DNA from 3 places in the Roseateles sp. DB2 genome. Region 3 is predicted to be linked to each of the others. Evidence: predicted binding sites of a transcription regulator. Region 3 holds the regulator's gene; each other region holds the start of a gene.
What was found. Region 3 encodes FNR, which switches genes on or off when oxygen is low (the NO sensors DNR and NnrR bind a similar motif). Its sites were predicted from a motif close to TTGATNNNNATCAA; they were not measured.

Region 1 (9,482 bases), on a different contig from region 3:
AGAGGTCGTACTTGCTGATCCAGCCGTCCCGCGAGCCGAAGAACACATAGCGGCCGTCCGGCGTGAACTTCGGGCCGCCATGCAGGGCGTAGCGGCTGGCAAAGCGGTGCAGAACCTCGAAGCGCTCGCCATCCACCAGGCTCACATGGTGGTCGCCGCCCTCCACCACCACGAAAAGGTTCATGGGGTCCGCCTTCCACTGGGGCCTGGCCGGCCAGCGGACGCTGTCGAGCTCGAAGCTGCGGGAGGCACGGATGTCGGCGTCGCTCCAGCGCGGCACGGGCAGCTGGGGCGCGTAGACAAAGGCCTGCAGCGCCTGGATCTCGGCCTCGCTGAGCTGGGCGCCGAAGGCTGGCATCTGCGTGGCCGCGCGACCGTTGCGGATCACCGCCAGGGCCTCGGGCCTGCGCAGGCGCTCCAGGCTTTCGGGCAGCAGGGCCGGGCCCATGCCGCCGGTGCGCTCGGTGCCGTGGCAGCTGGCGCAGTGCTGCTGGTACAGGGTCGCGCCGGACAGCGGCCTGGCGACCTCGTCTGCCGCACGGGCGTAGTCCAGTCCCGCCATGACGAGGCCGGCCGCCAGCAGCAGCTTGCAGAAGGACTTGAGGGACTCGTTCATGCCGACAGCACCTCGATGACGCGGCGCTTGCCGCTGAAGGGGGTGAGCTCCACGCGCGCCAGGCGGCTCGCAGCCTCGGGCGAGAGGCCGATCTCGCCATCGTCGAGATAGCAGCCCGGGTCCTCGGCCCAGTAGTCGCCGGTCAGCTGATGGGCGCGCACCCGCGTGTTGCCGCCGCACAGGGCGAAATGCTGGCATTCGGCGCAGCGGCCCTTGACCGGGCGCGGATGGCGCTTGAGCCCGTCCATCAGCGGATCGCTGCGGTCGCTCCAGATGGCCGAGAAGGGTCGCTGGCGCACATTGCCCAGGTCGTGATGGCCCCACATGGTGTCGGGGTGGACCTCGCCCTGGCTGTCGATGTTGGCCACGCCCACGCCCGAGGCATTGCCGCCCCAGGCCACCAGCCGTGCGCGCAGCGGGGCCTGCCACTGCGGCCAGCGCCGCCCCACCCAGGCGAGCAGGTAGGCGGCGTCGGCGTCATTGTTGCCGGTGACGTAGTCGCGGCGGCTGCCGGCCTCGGCATCGGCCCAGGCGGTCTCGAAGAGCAGTTCCAGGGCCTGGCGCGTGGCCTCGAAGTGGGCGTCTCGGCCGCGGTGGATGTTGCCGCGGCCAGCGTAGTTGAGGTGAGAGAAGTAGAACTTGTCCACGCCCTCGTCCTTCATCAGCTGCAGCAGGAAGGGGAAGTCCTGGCCGTTGAGGTCGGTGAAGGTGTAGCGCAGGCCGGTCTTCACGCCGCGTTCGTGCAGCAGGCGGATGCCGGCCATGGACTGATCGTAGGCCCCCTCCTTGCGGCGGAAGCGGTCATGCGTGGCGCGGCTGCCGTCGATGCTGACGCCCACGTAGTCGAAGTCCTGGGCCGCGATGCGGTCCGCCATCGCGGCGTCGATCAGCGTGCCGTTGCTGGAGAGCGCCGTGTAGAAACCCTGCTGCTGCGCGCGGCTGGCGATCTCGAAGAGCTGCGGATGCAGCAGCGGCTCGCCGCCGGAGAGGATCAGCACCGGCACGCCATAGGCGCGCAGATCGTCCATCACGGTACAGATTTCCTCATGGCTGAGCTCACCGGGATAGTGATGGTCGGCCGAGAGCGCATAGCAGTGCTTGCAGGTGAGGTTGCAGCGCCGGGTCAGGTTCCAGATGACCACGGGCCGCGGCTCACGGCCCGAAGCGCTGCGGCGGGCGCTGGGATAGACGCCCTCGCGCTCGGCTTGGGCGATCTCGCGCAGGTAGTGGCTGATGCGAAGCATGGTCAGTCTCCCATGGCTGCCGGCGGTGCCGACAGGCGCAGCCCGGTCTTCTTCAGGATGGCGCTGCTGTAGAGGATGTCGCTGGCACGGCAGGCGTCACCCAGCAGGCTGCGGATCTCCTGGACTTGCGCCTCCACCTCCTCGCGGCTGCGGCCGTGCAGCATGGCGAAGAGGTTGTAGGGCCAGGCCGGCAGGTGGCGCGGGCGGCGATAGCAGTGGCTGACGCAGGCAAGGCCGCCGATGCGCTCGCCGATCTCGTCAACCAGCGCATCGTCCACATCCCACACTGTCATGCCGTTGGCCAGGTAGCCCAGGCGGTAATGATTGGGCACGGCGCCGATGCGGCGGATCAGGCCGCGGTCCTGCATGTCCTGCATCAGGTGCAGGACCTCGGTCTCGGTAATGCCCAGCAGCGCACCCAGCGCCTCGTAGGGCTTGGCCACCAGGGGCAGGCCCTGCTGGGTGGCGGCGATGAGATGGCGCTCCAGCGCGCTGAGCTGTGCGGGCGCCTGCCATGAAGCGTTCATGCGCGGGTCTCCGTCGTGGCGCGGGCCGGCAGGTGCAGGCCCACGAAATACTCACGCTCCTTGGGAAAGGCCCAGACCGTCAGCCCCGTCTCGGCCTCGATGGCCTGGACCACGCGTGCGATGCCGGCCTCCTGCTCGGTGGCCAGCACGAACCACATGTTCAGCAGGTGCTCGCGGCGGTAGTTGTGGGCCACCTCCGGGTGCGCATTGACCAGGGCGGTCACGGCCTCGTAGCGTTCCTGCGGCACCTGCAGCGCCGCCAGCACGAAGCGGCCACCGGCTCGCTCGATCTGGAACAGCGGGCCGAAGCGGGTCAGCGTGCCCTCGCCCAACAGGCGGTGCAGGCGGTCCAGCAGCTCGGCCTCGCTGCAGCCCAGCTCCTCAGCCACGGCGGCGAAGGGCCGCGGCACCAGGGGCAACGCGCCCTGCAGGCGGTTGATCAGCGCCGCGTCGAGGGCATCAAGGCGCGCCAGGCTGCGGCGCGCGACGGAAGGCTCATGCATGGGCACACTCCTGTAGCAACGCACTTGCGGCCGCAGCCGGCAGTGCATCGACGAAATAGCCCGAGCCGCACTGCTTGAAGCGGCGGCGGCTGAACAGCTGGGCCTGGGGAAAGGCACGAAGGCCCGCGGCCTCGCGGGCGGCGGCCAGCGCCGCGCACACGCCCTCGCGCTCGCGGCCATGGATCATGCAGAAGAGGTTGTAGGGCCAGCCCGGCGCCCGCTCGCGGCGGTAGCACAGGGTGACGCCGGACTGCTGTGCGAGCACGCGCGCATGGGCATCGACTGCCTCGTCGGGCACGTCGAAGACGCACATCGCGTTGCTGGCAATGCCCAGCTCATGGTGCCGCACGATGACGCCGAAGCGCCGCAGCACGCCCTCGTCCAGCCAGGCCTGCAGCGTGGCCAGGACCTGGGCCTCGGTCCACCCAAGGGCCTGGGCCCAGGCGGCATAGGGCCGCGGCTGCAGAGGCAGCCCCCGCTCCAGCAAGGCTGCGAGCGGCCGTTGCGCCTGTGTGATGGCCCGCACACGCGCCGGCTGGGCCGCGCCGGCCGGCACGGGCACGGGGCCGCGTGCGCGCAGGTCGAAGCCCAGGTTGATGCGATAGGGCCGCACCATGGGCAGGCGCAGGGCTTGCAGGCCGCAGGCCAGCTCCAGCTCATGCAGGCGCTGCTCGATCCACTCGCGCGAGGGGCCGGTGATCACGAACCACAGCGAGTACGCATGTTCGCGCTCGTAGTTGTGATTGACGCCCGGCACCGCATTGACCACGGCGGCCACCGCCTCCAGGCGTTCAGGCGGCACCGCCAGCGCGCACAGCAACCCTGCCCCACCCGACCCCGGCGCGAAGACGCCGCCCAGGCGCGAGACCGAACCCTGGCTCAACGCCTGAGCCAGCTGCTCGATCACCACCGCCTCGCTGCAGCCATAGCGCCTGCCCATGGCCTCGAAGGGCTGGGGGACCAGGGGCAGCTGCTGCTGCCAGTCGTTCAGCAGGGCTTCGCGCAGCGGCGAGGGGCTGGCGGTCGGCTCGCTCACAGGCCCACCTTGCCGGCCCGGCTGGTGAAGAAGATGCCGCTGGGAGAGGCCGACTCCAGCGTCGCCATCGTGGCGAAGCTGGTGGTGTCGATGACCGACACGCGGTTGGCGTCGCGCGAGGAGATCCACACGGCCTCGCCGCGCGGCGTGAACTCCATGTGCAGCACGGCCTTGCCGGGACTCAGCGTCTGCACGATCTGCCGGGTCTGGGTGTCTATCACCTGCACACGGTCGTAATCGGGCACGGCGAAGTTGACCCAGACCTGGCGCCCGTCCGGCCGCGCCATCACGAAGACCGGCTGGCCCTGCACGGGAATGCGGCCGACCTCGCGCCAGGTCTCGGTGTCCACCACCAGCACCTCATGGCGGCCAATGGCGGGCAGGTAGGCGTGGCGGCCGGCCACGGCCCAGCCGCGCAGGTGCGGCATCTTGAACACGGGCAGCGGCTCCTGGCCGCGGCCATAGCCACCCAGGATGCGCTCCACGCGGGGCTCGGCGGCCCACAGGTCGATCTTGGCCAGGCCGTCCTCGCCGAAGAGGCCGGCGATGTAGTGGCGGCCGTCCGGCGTCACCAGCGCGTCGTAGGGCTGGCGGCCGATGTGGCGGAACTTCTGCAGCTTTGGCGCACGCGGGTCGGCGAGGTCGGCAATCCAGATCTCGTCGGCGTCGAAGAGCGCGTAGATGAAGCGCTGCCCCGGCAGGTCCGCCAGGCCCACCACGCGCGAGAACTTGCCCGGCGCGTACTCGGCGGGGATGTCGGCCAGGAGCTGCAGGGTCTGGGCATCGAAGACCTTGATGCCACCGGGCTGGTAGTTCTGCGCCACCACGAGGCGGCCATCCTGCGAGATCGCCCCGCCGATGGAATTGCCGGCCTGCTGCACGCGGGCCACGATGCGGCGCTCGCCCAGGTTCACCTTGCTCAGGGCACCGTCGCGGCCAAAGACGTAGGCATGCAGGCCGTCACGGGCATAGACGATGGAGGCATGGGACAGATCGCCCAGACCCTCGATGCGGCCCAGCACGCTGCGGCTGCTGGTGTTGACCACCTGCAGGCGGCCGTCGGCACGCTCCACCACCAGGCCCAGGTCGCCCGTGCCCAGCCAGCGCGTCACCGGAGTCGACGTCTGTGGCACGGTGGCGCAGGCACCCAGCAGGCTCAGCAGCAGGGCGGACACGGCCGGCCACAGCCCCTTCAGCCAGGGGCGCTTCTTGTTCATGGTTGTCTCCTCGGCACCGCCTGCGCAGGCGTCTCGCGGCCTGGCGGCGGGCTCAGCAGCTGCAGCGCCAGCCAGTCGGCCTCCTCGCTGCTCAGCATGCTTTTCCAGGGCGGCATGGGCGTGCCCGGCCGGCCGTGGAAGATGGTGGCGCTGAGGCTCTGCCAGGGCTTGCCCTGCAGCGCATCGGCCGTGAGGGCCGGCCCCAGGCCACCGGTGAGCCGCATGCCGTGACAGGACCCGCAGTCCTGCCGCAGCATGCGCAGCAGCTCGGTCTGGCGCTCAGGCATGGGCTCGGCCCGGCCGAGGAGCGGCCAGGCCAGGACCAGCAGGAGCAGACCGACCGCGCCGCGCATGGCCGCTCAGCTCTTCAGGATCTGCTCGACGGCAGCCTTGAGGTCGCCATCGCTGATCTTGTCCGGGCCGACGGGCGCCATCGGAATGGGGCCGAAGGTGCCGGCGCCGCCCTTGCGGACCTTCTCCATCAGCTTGGCCGTGACGTCCTGCCCCTTGTACTTGGCCGCAATGTCCTTGAAGGACGGGCCCACGACCTTCTTGTCCTTGCTGTGGCAGGCCATGCAGCCGGCCTTGTTCATGGCCTCGTCCACATTGGCATGCGCCGTCACGGCCGCGAGGCCCAGGCTCAGGGTGATCAACAACGCTTTCATGTGTGCTCCTTGGCTTTTTGTCCTGAAGACCGCCCCAGCCCTCGCTCGACGGCTGGGGTCAGGTCTTGCCTGCTTCACTCAGTACACGTCGTGCTGGGTGTTGTAGACGTTGAAGTGGCCGGTCGGCGTGATCAGGCGCGGGTCCTTGATGACGGCCTTGAGCTTCAGCGTCTTGTCGTCGACGACCACCAGCGCGGACTGTTTGTCCTTGGCGGACCAGACGGCGAACCACACCTCGTCACCGGCCTTGTTGAACTCGGGCTGCACGACGCGCTGGGCGCCACCGTCCTTGATGTCGGCCCACTCGGCGATGGGCAGCACGGTGTAGCCCTTGTCCAGGTTCTTGATGTCGAACACGGCGACCGACTGCGACAGCTTGGGATCCGGGTTGAGCGGCGTATCCACGTACAGGTGCTGGCTCTTGGGGTGGCTCTTCAGGAACAGCGAACCGCCGCCCTGCCCCTTGAGCACGGCCACTTGCTTGAAGGCGTACTGCTTGTGACCCTTGGGATCGGTGGCGATCAGGGAGATGGCCTCGGAGCCCAGGTGGCCCGTGGACCAGACCGGACCGAACTTCGGGTGCACGAAGTTGGCGCCGCGGCCCGGGTGAGGGATCTTGTCCACGTCGACCAGCGCGGCCAGCTTGCCTTCCTTGGCGTCCACCGCGGCAATCTTGTTGCTCTGGTTGGCGGCCACCATGAAGTAGCGCTTGCTGGAGTCCCAGCCGCCGTCATGCAGGAAGCGGGCAGTGCCGATCTCGGTGGTCTTGAGGGCGTTCAGGTCGGAGTAGTCGACCATCAGCGTCTTGCCGGTCTCCTTGACGTTCACCACGAACTCGGGCTTGAAGTGCGAGGCCACGATGGAGGCCACGCGCGGCTCGGGGTGGTACTCCTGCTTGTCCACCGTCATGCCGCGGGTGGCGACGATCTTCAGCGGCTCCAGCGTGTCGCCCTTCATGATCACGTACTGCGGCGGCCAGTAGCTGCCGGCGATGGCGAGCTTGTCCTCGTAGCCCTTGTACTTGGAGGTGTCCACCGAACGGGCTTCCAGGCCCACGCGGATCTCGGCCACGTTGTCGGGCTTCTCCATCCACAGGTCGATCATGTTGACCTTGGCGTCACGACCGATCACGTAGAGATAGCGGCCGGACGCCGAGGTGCGGGAGATGTGCACCGCGTAGCCGGTCTTGACGATGTTGATGATCTTCTTGGTATCGCCGTCGATCAGCGCGACCTCGCCGCTGTCACGCAGCGTGGTCGAGAAGATGTTGTCGATGTTGTAGCTGTTCATCTTCTTCGTCGGGCGCTTCGACGGGTCGATGAGGACCTTCCAGGTGCCCTTCATCTGCTCCATGCCGAACTCCGGCGGCATGGGCGGGTCCTGCTGGATGTAGCGGGCCATCAGATCGACTTCCTTGTCGTTCATCTCGCCCGAGGTCAGCCAGTTGGGCATGCCGGCGGCCGAGCCGTAGGCGATGAAGATCTTCAGGTAGTCGGTGCCCTTGGCCAGCGTGATGTCCGGCGTCAGCGGCTTGCCGGTGGCGCCCTTGCGCAGCACGCCGTGGCAGCCGGCGCAGCGTTCGAAGTAGATCTTGCGACCCTGCTCGAACTCCGCCTGCGTCATCGCCGGCGCCTTGGGATTGCTGCTCTGGTACATGGGCTCACTGGCCAGGGGCGAGGCGCCTGCCTGGTAGTTCACCTCCGCGGGGGTCACGCTCTTCTTGGCATCCTGTGCCTGAGCATGCAGGCTGGCCAGCAGGGCCAGGGCGGCCACGCTGATCACGGCGAACCGGGGACTTTGCGGTGTCTTCATCACTCCACTCCGACAGGGACGGGGCCCAACAAACACTTGGGCGGCGCCCCAGAGGCAGCACATCGTCCAGACTTTGCTGGGCTCGACAGGGGCTGCGTGTGCCTGGTTCGAGCGAAGCCATCGTCCCGCCGGCCGCCCCTGGCGTCCTTGAACTGGTTCAAGGACGCCACAAGAGCCCCTTTTCACAATGGGCTCATCCAAGGAGAGCCTCATGAGCCGACTCGACGAGCCGCTGTACTTCTCGACCCACACCAGCGCCCGCGCGGAACAGCCCGCGCCGGTCACGCTGGTCGGCGCAGGCCCTGGTGACCCCGATCTGCTGACGGTCAAGGCTGCTCGCGCCCTTGGCCAGGCCACGCTGGTGCTCTACGACCACCTGGTGTCCAAGGACGTGCTGAAGCTGATCCGCGATGACGCGGACTTGATCTATGTCGGCAAGGAAGCCGGCCACCACACGCTGACCCAGGAAGGCATCATCGAGCTGATGATCCGCCTGGCCCGCAGTGGCCGCGCGGTGCTGCGGCTCAAAGGCGGCGATCCCTACATCTTCGGCCGTGGCGGCGAGGAGGCACAGGCCCTGGCTGCCGCCGGCATTCCCTTCGAGACGATTCCCGGCATCAGCGCTGCGCAGGCCGCGGGCGCGCTGGCGGGCATCCCGCTGACCCATCGCGACCACGCCTGCTCCCTGGTCTTCGCCACCGGGCATCTGCGCGAGGCCGTGGACGGCGAGCCGCGGTCCGTGGACCTGGACTGGGACATGCTGGCCCGGCCGCGCCAGACCGTGGTGATCTACATGGGCCTGGGCAGCCTGGCCATCATCAGCGAGCAGCTGATCGGCCACGGCCTGTCGCCGGACACGCCGGCCGCGCTGGTGGAGAAGGCCAGCACCCCGCAGCAGCGCTGCCTGCGTGGCAGCCTGCAGACCCTGCCCATGCTGGCCCGGCTGCATGGGGTGAAGCCACCGGCCCTGCTGATCATCGGCGAGGTGGCCGCGCTGCATGAGCAGCTGGCACCCGCGATGAAGGCCACTCACTGCAAGGGGTAGGAAGCCAGGCCGCGGGTGTTGAGGATGCGGATGTCGCGGCGATCGATCTGGATCAAGCCTTCCGCCTCCAGTTCGTGCAGCACCCGCGAGAAGTACTCCGGCGTCAGCGAGAGCCGCGAAGCGATGGTGGCCTTGCTCACGGGGAGCGACACGGTGAGCGTTTCTCCATCCCCATAGTCGTCGTCGTCCTGCTCGCTGAGCAGGAAGCCGATCACGCGCTGGATGCCACTGTGCAGGCAGTAGGACTCCACATCGCGGATCAGGCCGTGCAGGCGGCGCGAGACACCGGCCAGCATGCGCAGCGCAAAGCGCGGGTCGCGGGCAATCTCCTCCATCACCGCCGCCTTGCTGATGGACAGCAGCAGGCATTCCGACAGCGTCTGCGCATTCACGATGTGCGGACGGTCGGTGAACATGAGGGCCTCACCGAAGCTGTTGCCTGGGCCCACGAGCTCAATCACCTTCTCGGCTCCGCTGGGCGACAACGCATACAGCTTGACCTGCCCCGTCACCACCACATGGAAGGCATCGCAGGACTGGCCCACGCGGAACACAGTCTCCCCGCGACCCATGCGATGCAGCTGGCAGCCCTGCTGGGCCAGGGCCTGCAGCTCCTGGGGCTGCATGTCGCCGAACAGCGGCAGGACGGACAGGTAGCGGGGGAGATCGAAGGTGGCTGGCATGGGGGGCTCCCGGAATGGCTGGCGACCTTTGCAGGTCTGACGGACGCGATTCTGTGGAGCGCACTCCCCGCCGATTTGAGGCGGATCAAGTACGACCGGCGGCTAGTTCTTCCGAACGATGGGGCTGTTGTGGT
Region 2 (9,482 bases), on a different contig from region 3:
GCTCAGCAGCCAGTCCGCCCAGCTGGAGGCCATCTTCGCGCTGAGCCCGGATGCCTTCGTGGCCTTCGACACGGACGGCACGGTGCACTACGCCAGCCCCGCCTTCGAGACGCTCACCGGCTGCGAGATCGCCGACATCCTCGGCCTGGACAAGGCCGGGCTGTCCCGCACGCTGCAGGCGCGCTGCGTGGACTCGCAAAGCGCGCTGGCCATAGACCAGCTCGCCGACCGCCGCCAGTCCATCGAACTGGCCCAGCCGCGCGACCGGGTGCTGGAGCTGGCCCTTCATCGCGGCAGCAGCAGCACCATACGCCAGGTGCTGCACATCCGCGACCTCAGCCATCAGGTCGCGCTGGACCGCCTCAAGAGCGAGTTCGTGACCACGGCTGCACATGAACTGCGCACCCCCATGACCAGCATCTACGGCTTCTCCGAGCTGCTGATGATGCGCACCCCCTCGCCGGAGCGCCTGAAGGACGTGCTGGGCCGCATCCACCGCCAGAGCGAGGCGATGATGCACATCCTCAACGAGCTGCTGGACCTCTCCCGCATGGAGGCACGCCGCGGCAAGGACTTCCAGTACGAGCAACTGGCCCTGGCGCCGGTGCTGACCGAGCTGGTGCAGGACTTCCAGCCCGCCGACGGCCGCGAGCCGCCGCGGCTGGAGCTCGCTCCGGACGTCGGCGGCGCGCAGGTCCGCATCGACCGCGCCAAGCTGCTGCAAGCCCTGCGCAATGTGCTGTCCAACGCCTACAAGTACTCGCCGGCGGGCGGCGAGGTGCGGGTGACGGTCTCGCGCGCCCGGCGCGAGGGCGGCGGGGCCCAGCTGGAAGTCGCTGTCCAGGACCGGGGCATCGGCATGACGGCCGAGGAACTGGCCCACGTCAGCGAGCGCTTCTACCGCGCCGACAAGTCCGGTGCCATCCCCGGTACCGGCCTGGGCATGGCCATCGTCAAGGAGATCATCGAGCTGATGGAAGGCCGTCTCACGCTGAGCAGTGAGCCGGGCGTAGGCACCTGCGTCACGCTGGCCCTGCCGGAGCGCTCGCTCATCGCATGAGCCAGGCGGGCGGACCGGGAGGGCGAGCACCGGGCTGCTACCAGCCCTCCCCGGCGCCCCTCAGGACGAGGCTCCGCCGTGCATCAGGGCCCGCCACTGCTGGCGCCAGCGCTTGAAGCGCTGCTTCAGCTGGCGCTTGATCGCCCGCGCCTGCCGCCACAGCAGGGTGGCGTGCAGCCAGTCCAGCACGCCCTGCTTCCAGGCGGTCCAGCGCCCGTAGAGTCGGGCGAACCAGGGCAGAGCCATCAGCGTGGGCTGGGTCAGGAGGAAGAGGCGGGCCAGCAGGGCCGTGCCACCGAACTTGACCGTCAGAATAAGGAGCAGGCCCAGCAGCGCGCGGCCCGAGGCCATGAGCCAGACCGCCAGCAGCTTGACGGGGATGGCCAGCAGGAAAGGCAGCACCAGCACCGCCAGCGCCGGCCCGGGCGGCAGGGCCCGGATGCGGTCCTCCAGCCCTTTCAGCGGCGGCCACTGGGCCAGCCAGGCCATCAGCCGCTGCAGGGGCACCCAGCCCCATTCCTCGAAGAGGATGAACAGGGCCATCAGCAGGCGGCCCAGCCAGCGCAGCGGGGCGATCAGCAGCTTGAGCATGAACCCATGATGCGCCGCAGGGCGCACTCTGCCAAAAGCCATGCGCGCGTCGGGTGCATGGCGGCGCGGGCGCTCATGGCGGCAGGCCTGGCGAACTCAGACGCCGCGTGCGCGGTCCGCCGCGAAGCGGGCGCGGAAGCCTTCGAAGTCGCCGGCGTCCAGGGCGTCGCGCACTTCCTGCATGAGGTTGAGGTAGTAGTGGAGGTTGTGGATGCTGGTGAGCATGGGGCCCAGCATCTCACCGCAGCGGTCCAGGTGGTGCAGATAGGCACGGCTGAAGCCGCCGCTGACGCTGCCGTCGGCGTTCGTCACGCCCTTGCAGGTATAGCAGCTGCAGGTTTCGTCCACCGGGCGCTCATCGCTCTTGTAGCGGCTGTTGCGCAGGCGAAGGTCACCGAAGCGGGTGAAAAGATGCCCGTTGCGTGCGTTGCGGGTGGGCATCACGCAGTCGAACATGTCGATGCCCTGGCGCACGCCTTCCACGAGGTCCTCGGGCGTGCCCACGCCCATCAGGTAGCGCGGCTTGTTCGCGGGCAGCTGGTGGCCGGTGTGCTCGAGCACGCGCAGCATGTCGGCCTTGGGCTCGCCCACCGAGAGGCCGCCGATGGCGTAGCCCGGCAGGTCCAGCTCGACGAGGCCGGCCAGGGAGTGGTCCCGCAGGTTCTCGTACATGCCGCCCTGCACGATGCCGAACAGGGCGTTGGGGTTCTGCAGGCGGCTGAACTCGTCCTGGCAGCGCTTGGCCCAGCGCAGGCTCATCTCCATGGACTTGCGCGCTTCCGCCTCGGTGGTGATGTGGCCCTTGGTTTCGTAGGGCGTGCACTCGTCGAACTGCATGACGATGTCGGAGTTCAGCACCGTCTGGATCTGCATGGAGATCTCGGGGGTCAGGAAGAGCTTGTCGCCATTCACGGGCGAGGCGAACTTGACGCCTTCTTCGCTGATCTTGCGCATCTCGCCCAGGCTCCAGACCTGGAAGCCACCGGAGTCGGTGAGGATGGGCTTGTCCCAGCGCTCGAAGCGGTGCAGACCGCCGAACTGCTTCATGATGTCCAGGCCCGGCCGCATCCAGAGGTGGAAGGTGTTGCCCAGGATGATCTGGGCGCCCATCTCCTCGAGGGAGCGCGGCATCACGCCCTTGACAGTGCCGTAGGTGCCCACGGGCATGAAGATGGGGGTCTGCACCACGCCGTGGTTGAGCGTCATGCGGCCGCGGCGGGCGCGGCCCTCGGTCTTGAGGAGTTCGAACTTCAGCATGCGGCAATTGTCGCAGGGGTGATCCGCGGCGGGGCAAGCCGGGCGCCCCCCGCGAAGAGATGCCGGTGCCTTTCCTCATCCGCCACAGACTCCTACACTGGGGAAAAACAGGGAGACACCGGCCAGCGGCCGTCCTGCCCGAGCGCGTCCATGTCTCTCCTTCCCCTGCCTTCCCTGCTGCTCGCTGGCCTGCTGGCCTTGCTGCCGCCTGCCGCAAGAGCGGCGCCGCCCTGCGGCCCCTACACCTTGGCCTTCTACGAGCTGGGCCTGCTCTACCACCGCGATGACGGCGGCTTCTCGGGCATCGACAAGGACGTGGTCCAGGCCCTGCAGCAACGCAGCCAGTGCGAGTTCAGGCCTCAGCTGGAGTCACGGGTGCGCATCTGGGACCGCCTGGCCACGGGCAGCCTGGACCTCAGCGTGTCCGGCATCGCCACGCCCGAGCGCGAGCGCTTCGCCGACTTCGTGCCCTACTTCCAGACCCGCAACTTCGCCCTCATGCGCAAGGAACTGGCCCAGCGCCTGCCGACGCCCGCGGCCTTCCTGGCGGACCCCAGCCGCCGCGTCGTGGTGGTCAAGGCCTTCCGCCATGGCCCGGGCTTTGACAGCTTCATCAGCCAGCTGCGAGAGCAGGGGCGCCTGGTGGAGGCGGCGGATTTCGACACCGTCCTGCGCCTCTTCCTGGCCGGCCGGGCCGACCTGATGCTGGCCCTGCCCACCTCCTGGAGCCCCATGCTGCAGAAGCCCGATTTGATGAACCAACTGGCCGTGCTGGACTGGGCGCCGCAGGACCGCGTCGTCCATGGCCTGATCATGTCGCGGGCGCGGCTGTCAGAGACCGAGCGCCAGCGCCTGCGCCAGGCCCTGGAATCGCTGGTGGCCGATGGCAGCATCGAGGCCATCTTCCGCAGGCATGTGGGCGAGCGCATGGCGCGCGAGATGCGTCCGGACTTGAGACCGGATCTGCGGCCGGACCTGCCGCCCCCCGCTGCGGGCCTGCGCAAGAGCCGAAGCACCGAGCCCGCAGGAGGGACAATGCCCTGATGCCCTTCAGCCTGGCCTCCCCCGTCCACAGCGAACTGCTGATCAAGAAAAGCCGCTTCATCGGCTGCGTCGAACCCTGTGCCGACCGCAGCCTGGCCCAGGCCCGCGTGGCCGAGCTCAAGCAGCAGCATCCCGGCGCCGCCCATGTCTGCTGGGCCCTGTTGGCAGGCGGCCAGTCGGCGGCCAATGACGACGGCGAGCCCGGCGGCACCGCCGGCCGGCCCATGCTGGACGTGCTGCGCCACCAGGACCTGGACGGCGTGCTGGCCACCGTGGTGCGCTATTTCGGCGGGGTCAAGCTGGGCGCGGGCGGCCTGGTGCGGGCCTACACCGACAGCATCGCCCAGGCCCTGCTGCAGGCGCAGAAGATTCCCCGCGTGCGCCAGGCCCTGCTGCGCTGCACCCTGCCCTACTCCTTGGAAGGGCTGCTGCGCCGCGAGATCGAGCTGGCGCAGGCGCGGCTGCTGGACGTGCAGCACGGGGCCATGGTCGAGATGAACCTGGCCCTGCCCGAGCCGCAGGCCGCCGCCTTCCAGGCCCGGCTCAACGAAGCCTGCCAGGGGCGGCTGGGCTGGCTGGCGCCGGACGAGGGCTGATCAGCCCTCCCGACGCTCCAGCAGCATCGCGTCGCCATAGCTGAAGAAACGGTAGCCGCCGCTGATGGCATGGCGGTACAGGGCCATCACGTGCTCGTAGCCCGCGAAGGCCGAGACCAGCATCATCAGCGTGCTCTTGGGCAGGTGGAAGTTGGTGACCAGGCGGTCCACGACGCGGAACTGGAAGCCTGGCGTGATGAAGATGCTCGTCTCGCTGGCGCCCGCCTGCAGCGTGCCGCCGCGTGCCGCCGACTCCAGGGCGCGCAGCGTGGTCGTGCCCACCGCGACGACCCGGCCGCCGCGGGCGCGGGTCGCGGCGATGGCCTCCACCGTGGCCGCCGGCACCTCGAAGCACTCTCTGTGCATCTGGTGCTCGGTGAGCTTCTCCACGCGCACCGGCTGGAAGGTGCCGGCGCCCACGTGCAGGGTCACATGGGCCGTGTCGATGCCGCGGGCGGCCAGCGCGGCCAGCACGCCTTCGTCGAAATGCAGGGCCGCCGTCGGCGCGGCCACGGCGCCGGGCGCGCGGGCGAACACGGTCTGGTAGCGGCGCACGTCGTCGGCGCTGTCGTCATGGGTGATGTAGGGCGGCAGCGGCACATGGCCATGCCGTTCCAGCAGCTCGAAGGGATCGCCCGAGAGGCGCAGATGGAAGAGCCCGTTGTCGGGGCCGCAGCGGCCCAGCACCTCGGCGTCGAAGGCGTCGGCGAAGCGCACCACCGCGCCGGGCTTGGGGCTCTTGCTCGCGCGCATGTGTGCCCAGACCTCCTGCGTGCCGGGCAGCACGCGCTCGATCAGCGCCTCCACTGCGCCGCCACTGGCCTTGGCGCCGTAGAGGCGGGCCTTGATGACCTTGGTGTCGTTGAAGACCAGCAAGTCGCCCGGGTTCAGCAGCCCCGGCAGCTCGCGAAAGACGCGATCCACCGGAGGCAGGCTGCGGCCGTCCAGCAGGCGCGAGGCACTGCGTTCAGCCGCCGGGTGCTGGGCGATGAGTGCGGGAGGAAGTTCGAAATCGAAGTCGCTGACGCTGAATTCGCGGGTCGCGGCAGAGGAAGTGCTGCTCATGGTTTTGAGGGCCGGACGGACCCGTGCCAAAAAGGGGTTGCAAGGACGTGGCGCGCCACAAGAAGGGCCGCAAGGCTGCATGCACGACTGCGCATGCCGCGCCAACGGCGGATTGTTCCATGCCCACAGGAGGCTTGACGCGGATCAACGTGACCCGGCCGCCGCAGTGCCACCATGAAGTCAAGGAGCTTCCCATGAGCACATCCCTGACCCCAGGCCAGAAGAGCCTTCTCGAGACCGCCCTGCAGGCCCAGCGCAGCCGCCTGGAAGGCGAGCTGAAGCTGCAGCTGGGCGGCACGGATCGCGTCACCCATGCCCGCGAGCAGCTGCTGCAAGACACCGACGGCGAGACCGCCCATGAGGCCGATCGCGAGGTGGACCTCGCCCGCAGCGATGCCACCCTGCAGGCCCTGCGGGACATCGACGCCGCCCTGCAGCGCCTGCAGGACCCCGACTTCGGCCAATGCGCCGATTGCGGTGCGGCGATTGCCTTCGACCGACTGCGGCTGAGCCCCCAGGTCACCCGCTGCATCGACTGCCAGTCCGCCGCGGAAGCCCGCGGCGGCGGCGCCCACCACGCCACGCTTTGAGCCTGGCCCCGTTTTCCACCCCTTTCTTTCACAGGAGCCCCGCATGAGCCTTTTCCACGCCGTCGTCTGGCTGGACCATCACAGCGCCAACATCCTGCAGTTCGACGCCGAGCATGTGCAGGCCGAGAAGGTCAAGGCGCACACCCACCACACCAAGCAGCACGGCAGCACGGTGCGCAGCGAGCATGAGTTCTACGCCGATGTCTGCGACGCCCTCGCCGGCATCCAGGAAGTCCTGGTCGTGGGCTCATCCACGGCGCAAAAGGACTTCAAGCACTACGTGGAGAAGCACCGCGCCGCGCTGCAGCCGTCCATCGTGGGCTATGAATCCGTCGATCATCCCAGCGACAAGCAGCTGGTCGCCCTGGCCCGCCAGTACTTCCTGAAGCATGACCGCATGGCCGGCGTACCCACACCGACCTGATCGCTCCGGCATCCCCCCATGACGCCCTGGCCCGCCAGGGCGTCATGCCTTGTGCGCCGCGGGTCAGGAGCGCGGCGCGGAGAGCATCTCCATGCGCTGACGCTGACGCAGGCGCTGCTGCTCGATGTCCAGCTCGCGCAGCAGGCTGCGCAGGCGCTTGCGCTCCTCGTCGGTCTTGGCGTCGGCGAGGTCGCGCTCCAGGCGCTGCATCTCGCGGTAGTTGCGATCCAGCTGCTGGCCGATGTCATGGACGCGCTTGCCGGCCTGGTAGTTGTTCTCGAAGTCTTCGCCATCGGCCTGGTCAGCGCAGACGCCGCGGTAGTACTCACCCTTGAGTCCCAGCTGCCAGCCGTTGGCGGGGCGGCAGTAGCGGCGCAGGCCCTCGGCCCAGCCCGCCTGCCAGCGGGTCTCGTCCGGGCTGATGCCCACCTTGGCACAGGCCTTGGCATGGTCCTCCACGCGGTCGCGCGCCTGGCCGTCGCGGCCGTCCTGCACGCCCTTCTGGTACCAGTCGGCACGCTGGCATTCGCCCTCGCTCATGCTGGCGCAGCCGCCCAGCAAGGCCACCATGGCCGTCGCCATGCCCCATCCCCATGCGCGCTTGCTGATCATTCCCAGGCTCCTTGATCATTTGTCAGGTCTTGCACCAACGCATCTTCGCCGATTCCAGACGACAGCCGCCGGCAGCCGCCCCCCGGCTTAGGCAGAATGCCGCCCATGTCCGCCGACCCCGACCCGTCCACCCGGCCTCCTGCGTCCCGTGAGGCCCCAGCCCCGGCTGCCGCCACGGCCAAGTCCGGCCCGAAGAAGGCCATGGAGAAGCTCGGCCTCAAGCGCGACATCGACCTGGCCCTGCACCTGCCCCTGCGTTACGAGGACGAGACGCGCCTGACGCCCGTCACCGAGGCCCACGAGGGCGAGACGGTGCAGTGCGAGGGCGTGGTGCGCGAATGCCGGGTGGAGCTGCGCGGCCGCCGCCAGCTGATCGTGCGCCTCCAGGACGAGGCCCCCGAGGCCGCGGGCCGTGGCCGCGCGGCCGAGCTGACACTGCGCTTCCTGCACTTCTACCCCTCGCACCAGAAGAGCCTGGCCGTGGGCACGCGAGTGCGGGTGCGGGGCGAGGTCCGGGGTGGCTTCTTCGGCCGCGAGATGGTCCACCCCAGCTTCAAGACGGTGGACGAGGACACCCCGCTGGCCACCGCCCTGACGCCGGTCTACCCCACCAGCGCCGGCCTGCCCCAGGCCTATCTGCGCAAGGCCATCGCCGCGGCGATGAAGCGCGCACCGCTGGACGAGGTCCTGCCCGCCGGCACCGTACCCAAGCCCCTGCCCTCGCTGCGCGAGGCGCTGAACTACCTGCACCATCCGCCGCCCCTGGCCCGTCTGGGCAGCCTGGAGGACCACAGCCACCCGGCTTGGCAGCGCCTCAAGTTCGAGGAGCTGCTGGCTCAGCAGCTGAGCCAGATGAAGGCCCAGCGCGAGCGAGCCCAGCTGCGAGCACCCATGCTGCCCACGCGCCCGGGCGGCCTGCAGGAACGGCTGCTGGCCGCCCTGCCCTTTGTGCTGACCGGGGCGCAGCGCCGCGTCTGCGAGGAGATCGCGCATGACCTGGCCCGCCCCCAGCCCATGCACCGCCTGCTGCAGGGCGATGTGGGCTCGGGCAAGACCGTGGTCGCGGCCATGTCCGCGGCCATCTGCATCGCCGCGGGCTGGCAGTGCGCGCTGATGGCGCCCACCGAGATCCTGGCCGAGCAGCATTTCCGCAAGCTGATCGGCTGGCTGGAGCCTCTGGGCATCCAGGTGGCCTGGCTCACTGGCTCGGTCAAGGGCAAGGCACGCCAGAAGATGCTGGACGCGGTCGCCGACGGCAGCGCGCAACTGGTGGTGGGCACGCATGCGGTGATCGAGGACAAGGTGCAGTTCCGCTTCCTGGGCCTGGCCATCGTGGACGAGCAGCACCGCTTCGGCGTGGCCCAGCGCCTGGCCCTGCGCAAGAAGCTGGAGTCCTCCACCGGCGAGATGCCTCCCGGCTATGGCGACCATGTCCCCCATCTCCCGGCTCAGCGTTCCGGCATCGAGCCGCACATGCTGATGATGAGCGCCACGCCCATCCCGCGCACCCTGGCCATGACCTACTTCGCCGACCTGGACGTGTCGACCATCGACGAGCTGCCGCCGGGCCGCAGCCCCATCGTGACCCGCGTCTTCGCCGACGGCCGGCGCGACGAAGTCATCGCCAAGATCGCCGACGCCGTGGCCGAGGGGCGGCAGGTCTACTGGGTCTGCCCGCTGATCGAGGAGTCCGAGGCCCTGGACCTGAAGAACGCCACCGAGACCCACGCCGAGCTCAGCGCCGCGCTGCCCGGCCGCATGATCGGCCTTCTGCACGGCCGCATGCCCCCGGCCGAGAAGGCGGCGGTGATGTCACTGTTCTCCGCGGGCGAGATGCAGGTTCTGGTGGCCACCACCGTGATCGAGGTGGGCGTGGATGTGCCCAATGCCAGCCTCATGGTGATCGAGCATGCCGAGCGCTTCGGGCTCTCGCAGCTGCACCAGCTGCGCGGGCGCGTCGGCCGCGGCTCGGTGGCCAGCGTCTGCGTGCTGATCTATACCGGGCCGCTCTCGCAGACCGGCAAGGAGCGCCTGCGCGCCATGGCCGAGACCACCGACGGCTTCGAGATCGCCCGCCGCGACCTGGACATCCGCGGTCCCGGCGAGTTCATGGGCGCACGCCAGAGTGGCGCCGAGTTGCTGCGTTTCGCCGATCTCCAGGAGGACGCCCCGCTGCTGCAGGCCGCACGGCGCCTGGCGCCCCAGCTGCTGGATGCCCACCCGGGTGCCGCCGCGAAGCATGT
Region 3 (9,482 bases):
AGATCGAGACCAGCAACTTCCTGATGATCGTGCTGGTGCTGCTGACGGTGGTCGTCGGCGGCATCGTGGAGATCGTGCCGCTGTTCTTCCAGCGCTCGACCACCCAGCCGGTCGAAGGCCTGAAGCCCTATACCGCGCTGCAGCTGGCCGGCCGGGACGTCTACATCCGCGAGGGCTGCTACAACTGCCACTCGCAGATGATCCGCCCCTTCCGTGCCGAGACCCTGCGCTACGGCCACTACTCGGTGGCGGGTGAGTTCGTCTACGACCACCCCTTCCAGTGGGGCTCCAAGCGGACCGGTCCCGATCTGCACCGCGTGGGCGGGAAGTACAGCGATGAATGGCATCGCATCCACCTGAACAACCCGCGCGACCTGGTGCCCGAGTCCAATATGCCGGCCTACCCCTGGCTCACCAAGGCTCTGGTGGACCCGGCCGACATGGCGCCCAGGATGAAGGCCCTGCGCACGGTGGGCGTGCCCTACACCGATGACGAAATCGCCAAGGCTGGCGAGGACGTCAAGGGCAAGACCGAGATGGATGCCGTCGTCGCCTATCTGCAGGTGATGGGCACCGCCCTGAAGAAGTAAGGAGGCACCCCATGGACGTCAATGACCTCCGCATTGCCTTCACGCTGTTCTCCATGGTGATCTTCCTGGGCATCGTGTCCTGGGCCTTCTCCAAGCGGAACAAGCAATCCTTTGACGAGCTGGGCGGTCTGCCCCTGATGGACGATCAGGCCGCCGGCGCAATCTCCTCCCAAGGAGGCCGCAATGAGTGACTTTTTCTCCAGCGGCTGGTCGACCTTCGTCGCAGCTGCCACCATCCTCGGCCTGGTGCTGTGTCTGGTCCTGCTGATCATCGCCAGCCGCCGCCGCGTGATGGCCGATGACAACACGACGGGCCACGTCTGGGACGTGGACCTGCGTGAGATGAACAACCCGCTGCCGCGCTGGTGGATGGGCCTGTTCGTGATCACCGTGGTGTTCTCGGGCATCTATCTGGCCATGTACCCGGGCCTGGGCAGCAACGAGGGCAGCCTCAAGTGGTCCAGTGCTGGTCAGTACGAGGCGGAGCAGGCCAAGGCCCGCGCGGCCCTGGAAGGCGTGTACGCCAAGTACAAGTCCATGGACGCCGCCGCGCTGTCCAAGGATCCGTCGGCCATGGCCATTGGTGAGCGTCTGTTCGCCAACAACTGCGCCGGTTGTCATGGTTCCGATGCCAAGGGCTCCAAGGGCTTTCCCAACCTCACCGACAACGATTGGCTGTACGGCGGCGCGCACGAGACCATCGTGCAGACCATCAGCGGCGGTCGCAACGGCGTGATGCCCCCGATGGCCGCGGCAGTCGGTGGCCCCGAGGACGTCAAGAACGTGGCGAACTATGTGCTGAGCCTCTCCGGCAGCCCGCACAACTCGATCGCTGCCCAACTGGGCAAGGCCAAGTTCGGCGCCTGCGCCGCTTGCCACGGTCCTGATGGCAAGGGCAACCAGGCCATCGGTGCGCCCAACCTGACAGACAAGGTCTGGCTGCATGGCTGGGGTGAGGACGCTGTCATTGCCATGATCAACAACGGCAAGAACAACGTCATGCCGGCCCACGCCTCGCGCCTGAGCGCTGAGCAGGTCCATGTGCTGGGCGCCTATGTGTGGGGCCTGTCGCAGGGCACCGCCGTCGCCGCAAAGTAAGTTCCTTCGCAACAAGGATTGATCCCCATGAGCAGTAGCAGCGATACCCCCTCCGCAGCAGCGTCCAATGCCCTTGCGGGCGACGATGCCGCCCGTGAGATGGTGTCGCTCTACCAGGCTCAGAAGAAGATCTACCCCAAGGCCGTCAGCGGATGGTTCATCCGCTGGCGCTGGGCCTTGGTCTGGTTCACGCAGCTCCTGTTCTATGGGCTGCCCTGGCTGGAGTGGAACGCACGTCAGGCCGTCCTGTTCGATCTGGGCGCCCGTCGCTTCTACGTCTTCGGCCTGGTCCTGTATCCGCAGGACTTCATCTACCTCACGGCGCTGCTGCTGATCTCGGCATATGCGCTCTTTCTCTTCACCGCAGTCGCCGGTCGACTGTGGTGTGGCTATGCCTGCCCGCAGACGGTCTACACCGAGATCTTCATGTGGATCGAGCGCAAGTTCGAAGGTGACCGCGCAGCCCGCATGAAGCTGGATGCCGCGCCCTGGTCCCTGGCCAAGCTTGGCCGCAAGGGCGGCAAGCAACTGGCCTGGATTCTGCTGGCCGTCTGGACCGGCTTTACTTTCGTCGGCTACTTCACCCCCATCAAGGTCCTTGGGGCTGAGGTGGCAGCCCTGGGCCTGGGGCCCTGGGAACTGTTCTGGGTGCTGTTCTACGGCTTCGCGACCTACCTCTTTGCCGGCCACATGCGCGAGCAGGTCTGCAAGTACATGTGCCCATATGCGCGCTTCCAGAGCGCCATGTTCGACAAGGACACGCTGATCATCAGCTACGACGTCGAGCGCGGCGAGCCACGCGGCTCGCGTGGCCGCAAGATTGACATCAAGGCCGCTGGCCTGGGCTCCTGCATCGACTGCAATCTGTGCGTGCAGGTGTGCCCGACGGGCATCGACATCCGCAACGGCCTGCAGTACGAATGCATCGGCTGCGCGGCGTGCATCGACGTCTGCAATGGCGTGATGGACAAGATGGGCTATCCGCGCGGCCTCGTCCGCTATGACACACAGAACGGCCTCAGTGAGCACCTCAGCCGTACGCAGCTGATCCGCCGCATGTTCCGGCCGCGCGTGCTCATCTACTCCGGCATCCTGGTCCTGATCTGCGTAGCCCTGTTCTGGCACATGCTGACCCGCACGCCTTTCAAGGTCGACGTCGTGCGCGACCGCGCCTCGCTTGCGCGTCTGGTGGATGACGGCTACATCGAGAACGTCTACCGCTTGCAGGTCATGAATGCCACGGAGCAGACGCAGTCCTACACCATCACCGCGGACGGGCTGCAAGGCCTTGTGCTGACGCCGCCCCTGCGTCTGAGCGTCGGGCCTGCCGAGGCGCGCTGGGTGTCCGTGGCACTGCGTCTGCCGCCGCAGACGGCACAATCGGCGGGCGGTGGTGCCCACGAGATCCATTTCCGCATCGTCCGCGATGCCGTGGCTGGCGAAATGCCGAGCCAACTGGTCGAAAAATCCACCTTTGTGGTTCCCCGCTAGGAGCGAAACATGGCTGACATCCAATCTTCCTCACCCGCGCCGCGCGCCTGGTGGCACGAACGCATGATGTGGCTGGTGGTCGGCGGCCCTGCGGCGGTGGTCCTGGCCAGCTTCGTGACCCTGGGCATGGCAATCAAGCATCCGGACCCTGTGATCGAGACGCAGCAGCGTGTCTCTGCGGACAGCGCCGCGGACGGCCCGCAAGCCGCCGCCCTTGCTCCGGCCATCGCAGCCCGTAACCATGCCGCCACCGGCGGCCCAGCGAGCGGCAAGTAAGCCCTCGCAGTCCATCGTGGAGGAGACCGGGATGGGACTGATTGGTGAGAAACCGGGCCCCGCGCGCTGGGCCATGCACATACTCTGGCCGGCCTTCGTGATGGCAGGCGTGACCGAGGCGCTGGTCTTCGCCCTGGTCGACCCCATGGACCTGAGCTGGTTTGGCATGTCACCGGTGCAACTGAGCCGTGAGGCGGTCTACACCTTGAGCTTCCTGGCCTTCTGGCTGCTGATCAGCCTGGCCTCGGCGGTGACGATGCTGCTGGCCACGCTGCCGCCTGAATCTGGGCAGGGGCATCCGAGGCGCTGGCCGCAATGAGCGGTCGGCCGGACCGCTGCCCGAGGCGCAGGTCCACCGATCTGCCGCTGCTTGCCTCACTTGACAGGAGGCGGTAGCTCAGAAAGCACAAAGCCCGCCTTGCAGCGGGCTTTATGCTTGCAGGGAGGAGGGCGCCTTTAGCTGCAGTGCGCGGTGTTCACCAGCTTCTGCAGGCCGTCCTGGTTCAGGATGCGGATCTGGCGCTGCTTCACTTCCAGCAGGCCTTCGTCCTGGAACTTGGAGAAGGTGCGGCTGACTGTCTCCAGCTTGAGGCCCAGATAGCTGCCGATCTCTTCACGCGTCATGCGCAGTACCAGGGCCGAGGCGGAGAAGCCACGGGCCTGCAGGCGCTGGGTGAGGTTCAGCAGGAAGGCGGCCAGGCGTTCTTCGGCACGCATGGAGCCCAGCAGCAGCATCACGCCATGATCACGGACGATCTCGCGGCTCATGATCTTGTGGAACTGGTGCTGCAGGTCGGTGAACTCACGGGAGAGCTCCTCGAGCTGGCCATAGGGGATCACGCAGACCTGACTGTCTTCCAGGGCCACTGCATCGCAGGAATGGCGGTCATTGCTGATGCCGTCCAAACCCAGCAACTCGCCGGCCATCTGGAAGCCGGTGACTTGGTCTCGGCCATCTTCAGAGGAGACGCAGGTCTTGAAGAAGCCGGTACGGACGGCGTAGAGCGACTGGAAGGCATCGCCCGTGCGGAACAGGGTGTCCCCGCGGGATACATTGCGGCGCGTGGCCACCAGGCTGTCTAGCTGGTTCAGGTCCGACTCGGACAGCCCGACGGGCAGGCACAACTCGCGCAGATTGCAGCTGGAGCAGGCGACCTTGAAGGGCTCGATCTTGATCGGGGTCTGGGTATTCATAGGGCTCATTATGGGCTGGGACTGCCGGGGCGGCGAGGGATTGTCAATGGCCGCGACTGCTTCAGGGCAAAGCTAGGACATGACGCTCCTCAAGGCTGCAGCCATTGTTTACCCGGGCTCCTTGATCAATCTTGATACAGGTCAATCAGTGCTTGTGCAGGCTTGGCACAGTGGCGACATGGAAACCATCAACACTGCCGCCCTGCCGGGCATCACCGAGGATGTGCTGCGCCGCTTCGATGTGTCCGGTCCGCGCTACACGTCCTACCCGACGGCCGACCGATTCGTTGAAGCCTTCTCTGTCGAGCAGTACAAGCAGGCCCTGAACCAACGGGCTGACGGCGGGGTGGTGGGAGGCGGGGCGCCCCTGTCCCTCTACATCCACATTCCCTTCTGCGAGTCCGTCTGCTACTACTGTGCCTGCAACAAGGTCATCACCAAGCACCATGACCGGGCCGCAGAGTATCTGGAGGTTCTGGTCCAGGAAATGGACCTGACGGTGACGGAGCTGCGGCGAGCGCAGGCGATATCGCAATTGCATTTCGGTGGAGGCTCTCCGACCTTCCTCAGCGACGAGGAACTGACGGGGCTGATGGAGGCGATCAAGCAGCGCTTCAAGCTGGCGCCTGGCGCCGAGGTGTCGATCGAGGTCGACCCCCGCACCGTCACCGAGGCCCGCCTGAAGCACCTGCGCCAGCTGGGCTTCAATCGCCTGAGCTTTGGCGTCCAGGATTTCGACCCGGAAGTGCAGAAGGCCGTCCATCGGGTGCAGAGCTATGAGATGGTCGAGAGCCTGATGCAGCAGGCGCGCGCCCTGGGCTTCGAGTCCACCAATGTCGACCTGATCTATGGCCTGCCCCAGCAGACGCCGGAGAGCTTCCGACGCACCATCCAGCAGGTGGCGACGCTCAGGCCCGATCGCATCGCGCTGTACGGCTATGCCCACCTGCCCACGCGCTTCAAGCCGCAGCGACGCATCGATGCCAGCCAGTTGCCGGTTGCCGCCTCCAAGCTGACCATGCTGTCCACTGCCCTCAGCGGCTTCGTGGGGCATGGGTATTCCTACATCGGCATGGACCACTTCGCGCTGCCCAACGACTCGCTGGCAGTCGCCAAGCGTCAGGGGCGGCTGCATCGCAACTTCCAGGGCTACAGCACGCAGCCGGACTGTGACCTGATCGGCCTGGGCGTCTCAGCCATCGGCCGCGTGGGTGCCACGTACAGCCAGAACGCCAAGACGCTGCCCGAGTACTACGACGCCATCCGCCAGGGGCAACTGCCCATCCAGCGCGGCCTTGCGCTGACCCGCGATGACCTGGTGCGCCGGGCCATGATCATGGCGCTGATGTGCCAGGGCCGCGTGGAGTTCGAGTCCATCGAGCTGGCCCACCTGATCAAGGTGCGTGAGTACTTCCGCGCAGAGCTGGAGCAACTGTCTTCCATGCAGGAGACGGGGCTGGTCGTGCTTGAGCCCGAGGCCATCCAGGTTACGCCGCTGGGCTGGTACTTCGTGCGGGCGGTGGCCATGGTTTTTGACCGCTATCTTCAGGCTGACCGCACGCGCGCGCAGTTCTCGCGCATCATCTGAGGGGAGCGTTCCCCTCATTCGTGACCAGCCGCCCTGGCTCAGAAGGCGTTCGGGCACCGAGGCTCACCACCCACACTTCGCATCATCGCCGCCTATGGAAGCAGCTCTCGTCGGCTCGGCCCTGCTCATGGGTCTGGCTGGCACCCCGCACTGTGCCGTAATGTGCGGCGCCCCGTGCGCTGCGCTGAGCCAAGGCTCGCCGCGCAGTGCTGCCCACTTTGGCTTCCAGTTCGGGCGCCTGCTCAGCTATGGTGTGGCCGGTGCGGTCGCGGCGTCCAGCGTCTCGCTGATGGCGCACTGGGGGCAGACGGTGGCCTTGCTGCGACCCTTGTGGCTGCTGCTGCATCTCGCGGCCCTGGCGTTGGGCATCTATCTGCTCTGGAAGGCGCGGCAGCCGGCCTGGCTGTCTGCACTCGGGCGCGAAGGCAGTCGCGATGGCGCCATCCCACTCGCCGCGCTGGCCGCGGGCGGCCCTGCGCTGAGCACGCCGCAGCGCCCGCGCTGGCGCGCCCTGCTGGCGGGCCTGGGCTGGGTGGCATGGCCTTGCGGCCTGCTGCAATCGGCCCTGTTGCTGGCCGCCCTGGCCAATGGCGCCCTTGGCGGCGCGGCCGTGATGGGTGCCTTCGCGATCAGCTCCGGCCTCGGGCTGGCACTGGGGCCGGCCATTCTGTGGAAGCTGCTGGGCCTGGGCCAGGTGGAGGAGGGGCGCGGCATGCGCTGGGCCACCCGCCTGGGTGGGCTGGGCCTGGTGCTGAGTGCGGGCTGGGCGCTGGGGCATGGTGTCTGGGCGCAGGTTCAAGCCTATTGCGCCTGATCACCCATGAACATGCCTTCAGCGGGCTTCATCTGCAGGTATTGCGCCGATCTGGCGCCGGGCTGCCGACCCCCATGGGAACGCCCCGGAACGCTCCATGCCGGACTGCGGGTGAAACCGCATTGAAACGCCAGACTGCAAGGCGTATCAGGCCCGTGAAAGCTCTGCTGGCATAGAATCGATTTCTTTATGGCGGCACCCCGCCGCATCCAACCTCGCGACTAGCGGAGACGACTACACATGTACCAACACATCAAGGTGCCCGAAGGCGGGCAGAAGATCACGGTCAACGCCGACTTCTCCCTGAATGTGCCCGACCAGCCGATCATTCCCTATATCGAGGGCGACGGCACGGGGTTTGACATCACGCCGGTGATGATCAAGGTCGTCGACGCAGCCGTTGCCAAGGCCTACGGTGGCAAGAAGAAGATCCACTGGATGGAGATCTATGCCGGCGAGAAGTCGACCAAGGTCTACGGTCCCGACGTCTGGCTGCCCGAGGAAACCCTGCAGGTCCTGAAGGACTACGTGGTCTCCATCAAGGGTCCGCTGACCACCCCGGTCGGTGGCGGCATCCGCTCGCTGAACGTGGCGCTGCGGCAGGAGCTGGATCTCTACGTCTGCCTGCGCCCGGTGCGCTACTTCAAGGGCGTGCCTTCCCCCGTGAAGGAACCGCACAAGACGGACATGGTCATCTTCCGCGAGAACTCGGAAGACATCTACGCCGGCATCGAGTTCGAAGCCCAGAGCGACAAGGCCAAGAAGCTGATCGCCTTCCTGCAGAACGAGTTCGGCGTCAAGAAGATCCGCTTCCCGGAAACCTCGGGCATCGGCATCAAGCCCGTGTCTCAGGAGGGTACCGAGCGTCTGGTGCGCAAGGCCATCCAGTACGCCATCGACAATGACAAGCCCAGCGTGACCATCGTGCACAAGGGCAACATCATGAAGTTCACCGAAGGCGGCTTCCGTGACTGGGCCTACGCCCTGGCCCAGAAGGAATTCGGCGCCGAGCTGATCGATGGTGGCCCGTGGTGCAAGTTCAAGAACCCGAAGACCGGCAAGGACATCGTGGTCAAGGACTCCATCGCTGACGCCTTCCTGCAGCAGATCCTGCTGCGCCCGGCCGAGTATTCGGTGATTGCCACCCTGAACCTGAACGGCGATTACGTGTCTGACGCCCTGGCTGCGCAGGTTGGTGGCATCGGCATTGCCCCGGGCGCGAACCTGAGCGACTCTGTCGCCATGTTCGAAGCCACCCACGGCACGGCACCGAAGTACGCCGGCAAGGACTATGTGAACCCCGGTTCCGAGATCCTGTCTGCCGAAATGATGCTGCGCCACATGGGCTGGCTGGAAGCGGCGGACCTGATCATTGCCTCGATGGAGAAGTCCATCCTGTCCAAGAAGGTCACCTACGACTTCGCCCGCCTGCTGGATGGCGCCACGCAGGTGTCCTGCTCTGGATTTGGTCAAGTCATGATTGACAATATGTGATGACGGCGGCGCTTGAGCCGCCTCTCACAGCAAGGCACCTTCGGGTGCCTTTTTTTCTGCCTGTACACCGATCACGCTTGGTGGCGACAAAACTCGCGGAAGGGCGCGAGGGCTTTTGCGCATGAGCAAACGCCCATGGCGCGCTCCCTGCATGAGGGGCGCGCCATGGGCGTCCTTGGGGCGGCTGAGCTGCCGGCTGAGGGGCCGGCGCTGCTGCGGTGCTGAATGCCTGGTGTCTGCCTAGCCAACTCTGCCTAGCCAACTGCCTGGCCCAAGCCGGGCCCAAGCCGGGCTTAGGCCTGGCCGGTGGTCAGGCCATTGACTGTGCAGAGGAGCCGGGCGAAGTACTCAGCCGGCTGCGGCTTCGCCGCCAATCGGCGTGATGTTCTGGGCCAGTTGGCCCTTGGGGCCAGCAACAAGCTCGAAGCTGACCTTGCTGCCCTGCTTGAGGGTGCGGAAACCCTCCATCTGAATCGCCGAGAAATGAGCGAAGACGTCTTCGCCACCTTGTTCAGGTTCAATGAAGCCAAAGCCCTTGGCATCGTTGAACCACTTTACGGTTCCTTGTTGCATATTCCTTCTCCATCCCGGTGTCTATCGCACCGAGGCGGATTCTCAAAGCTCTGTCGCCCGCGTGTCAATTCGGGGCCTCCCCCGAGGTGCTGAGGGTCTGAAACACAGCCGGGCGTGGCATATGGCGCGAATATGGCTGGGCTGCTCCTGCACATCACTTTTTCAAGCCAGGGTCCTTGAATCATGATCAGGCCAGTGCCATGTGAGGCCATATGGCTCTCTATAGAATCGGCCCATGCCAGATCTTCCCAACCAGCCCCCTGTTCCGCCGGGTCAGCCACCCGGTGCGGTGCCGGGCCGTGACGATGCGGACGGGACCGTCATTCTCGAACGTGTTCCCCAGAAGACGGAGCCGCCGCGCCTC

Region 1: a site for FNR is predicted at 7,768-7,781, ahead of cobA (uroporphyrinogen-III C-methyltransferase). Genes of this name have one in related genera too.
Region 2: a site for FNR is predicted at 5,748-5,761, ahead of ACS5PK_RS20900 (TraR/DksA family transcriptional regulator). Genes of this name have one in related genera too.

Annotation. Positions count from the first base shown of each region.
Region 1 is NZ_JBPZGY010000003.1:149,629-159,110, reverse strand. It holds gene ACS5PK_RS05755 (cytochrome D1 domain-containing protein) at 1-616, opposite strand, end outside; gene nirJ (heme d1 biosynthesis radical SAM protein NirJ) at 613-1,860, opposite strand; gene ahbB (siroheme decarboxylase subunit beta) at 1,863-2,387, opposite strand; gene ACS5PK_RS05740 (Lrp/AsnC family transcriptional regulator) at 2,384-2,890, opposite strand; gene ahbB (siroheme decarboxylase subunit beta) at 2,883-3,926, opposite strand; gene ACS5PK_RS05730 (cytochrome D1 domain-containing protein) at 3,923-5,143, opposite strand; gene ACS5PK_RS05725 (c-type cytochrome) at 5,140-5,496, opposite strand; gene ACS5PK_RS05720 (c-type cytochrome) at 5,503-5,808, opposite strand; gene ACS5PK_RS05715 (cytochrome D1 domain-containing protein) at 5,887-7,620, opposite strand; gene cobA (uroporphyrinogen-III C-methyltransferase) at 7,832-8,665, shown strand; gene ACS5PK_RS05705 (Crp/Fnr family transcriptional regulator) at 8,650-9,348, opposite strand.
Region 2 is NZ_JBPZGY010000020.1:23,573-33,054, reverse strand. It holds gene ACS5PK_RS20930 (PAS domain-containing sensor histidine kinase) at 1-1,060, shown strand, start outside; gene ACS5PK_RS20925 (hypothetical protein) at 1,121-1,651, opposite strand; gene tgt (tRNA guanosine(34) transglycosylase Tgt) at 1,748-2,908, opposite strand; gene ACS5PK_RS20915 (substrate-binding periplasmic protein) at 3,059-3,952, shown strand; gene ACS5PK_RS20910 (IMPACT family protein) at 3,952-4,548, shown strand; gene queA (tRNA preQ1(34) S-adenosylmethionine ribosyltransferase-isomerase QueA) at 4,549-5,613, opposite strand; gene ACS5PK_RS20900 (TraR/DksA family transcriptional regulator) at 5,808-6,203, shown strand; gene ACS5PK_RS20895 (hypothetical protein) at 6,247-6,627, shown strand; gene ACS5PK_RS20890 (DUF2799 domain-containing protein) at 6,691-7,239, opposite strand; gene recG (ATP-dependent DNA helicase RecG) at 7,336-9,482, shown strand, end outside.
Region 3 is NZ_JBPZGY010000001.1:246,460-255,941, forward strand. It holds gene ccoO (cytochrome-c oxidase, cbb3-type subunit II) at 1-590, shown strand, start outside; gene ACS5PK_RS01000 (cbb3-type cytochrome oxidase subunit 3) at 602-781, shown strand; gene ccoP (cytochrome-c oxidase, cbb3-type subunit III) at 774-1,688, shown strand; gene ccoG (cytochrome c oxidase accessory protein CcoG) at 1,716-3,179, shown strand; gene ACS5PK_RS01015 (hypothetical protein) at 3,189-3,455, shown strand; gene ACS5PK_RS01020 (hypothetical protein) at 3,487-3,774, shown strand; gene fnr (fumarate/nitrate reduction transcriptional regulator Fnr) at 3,912-4,649, opposite strand; gene hemN (oxygen-independent coproporphyrinogen III oxidase) at 4,828-6,237, shown strand; gene ACS5PK_RS01035 (urease accessory protein UreH domain-containing protein) at 6,332-7,051, shown strand; gene icd (NADP-dependent isocitrate dehydrogenase) at 7,292-8,545, shown strand; gene ACS5PK_RS01045 (cold-shock protein) at 8,894-9,118, opposite strand; gene clpS (ATP-dependent Clp protease adapter ClpS) at 9,354-9,482, shown strand, end outside.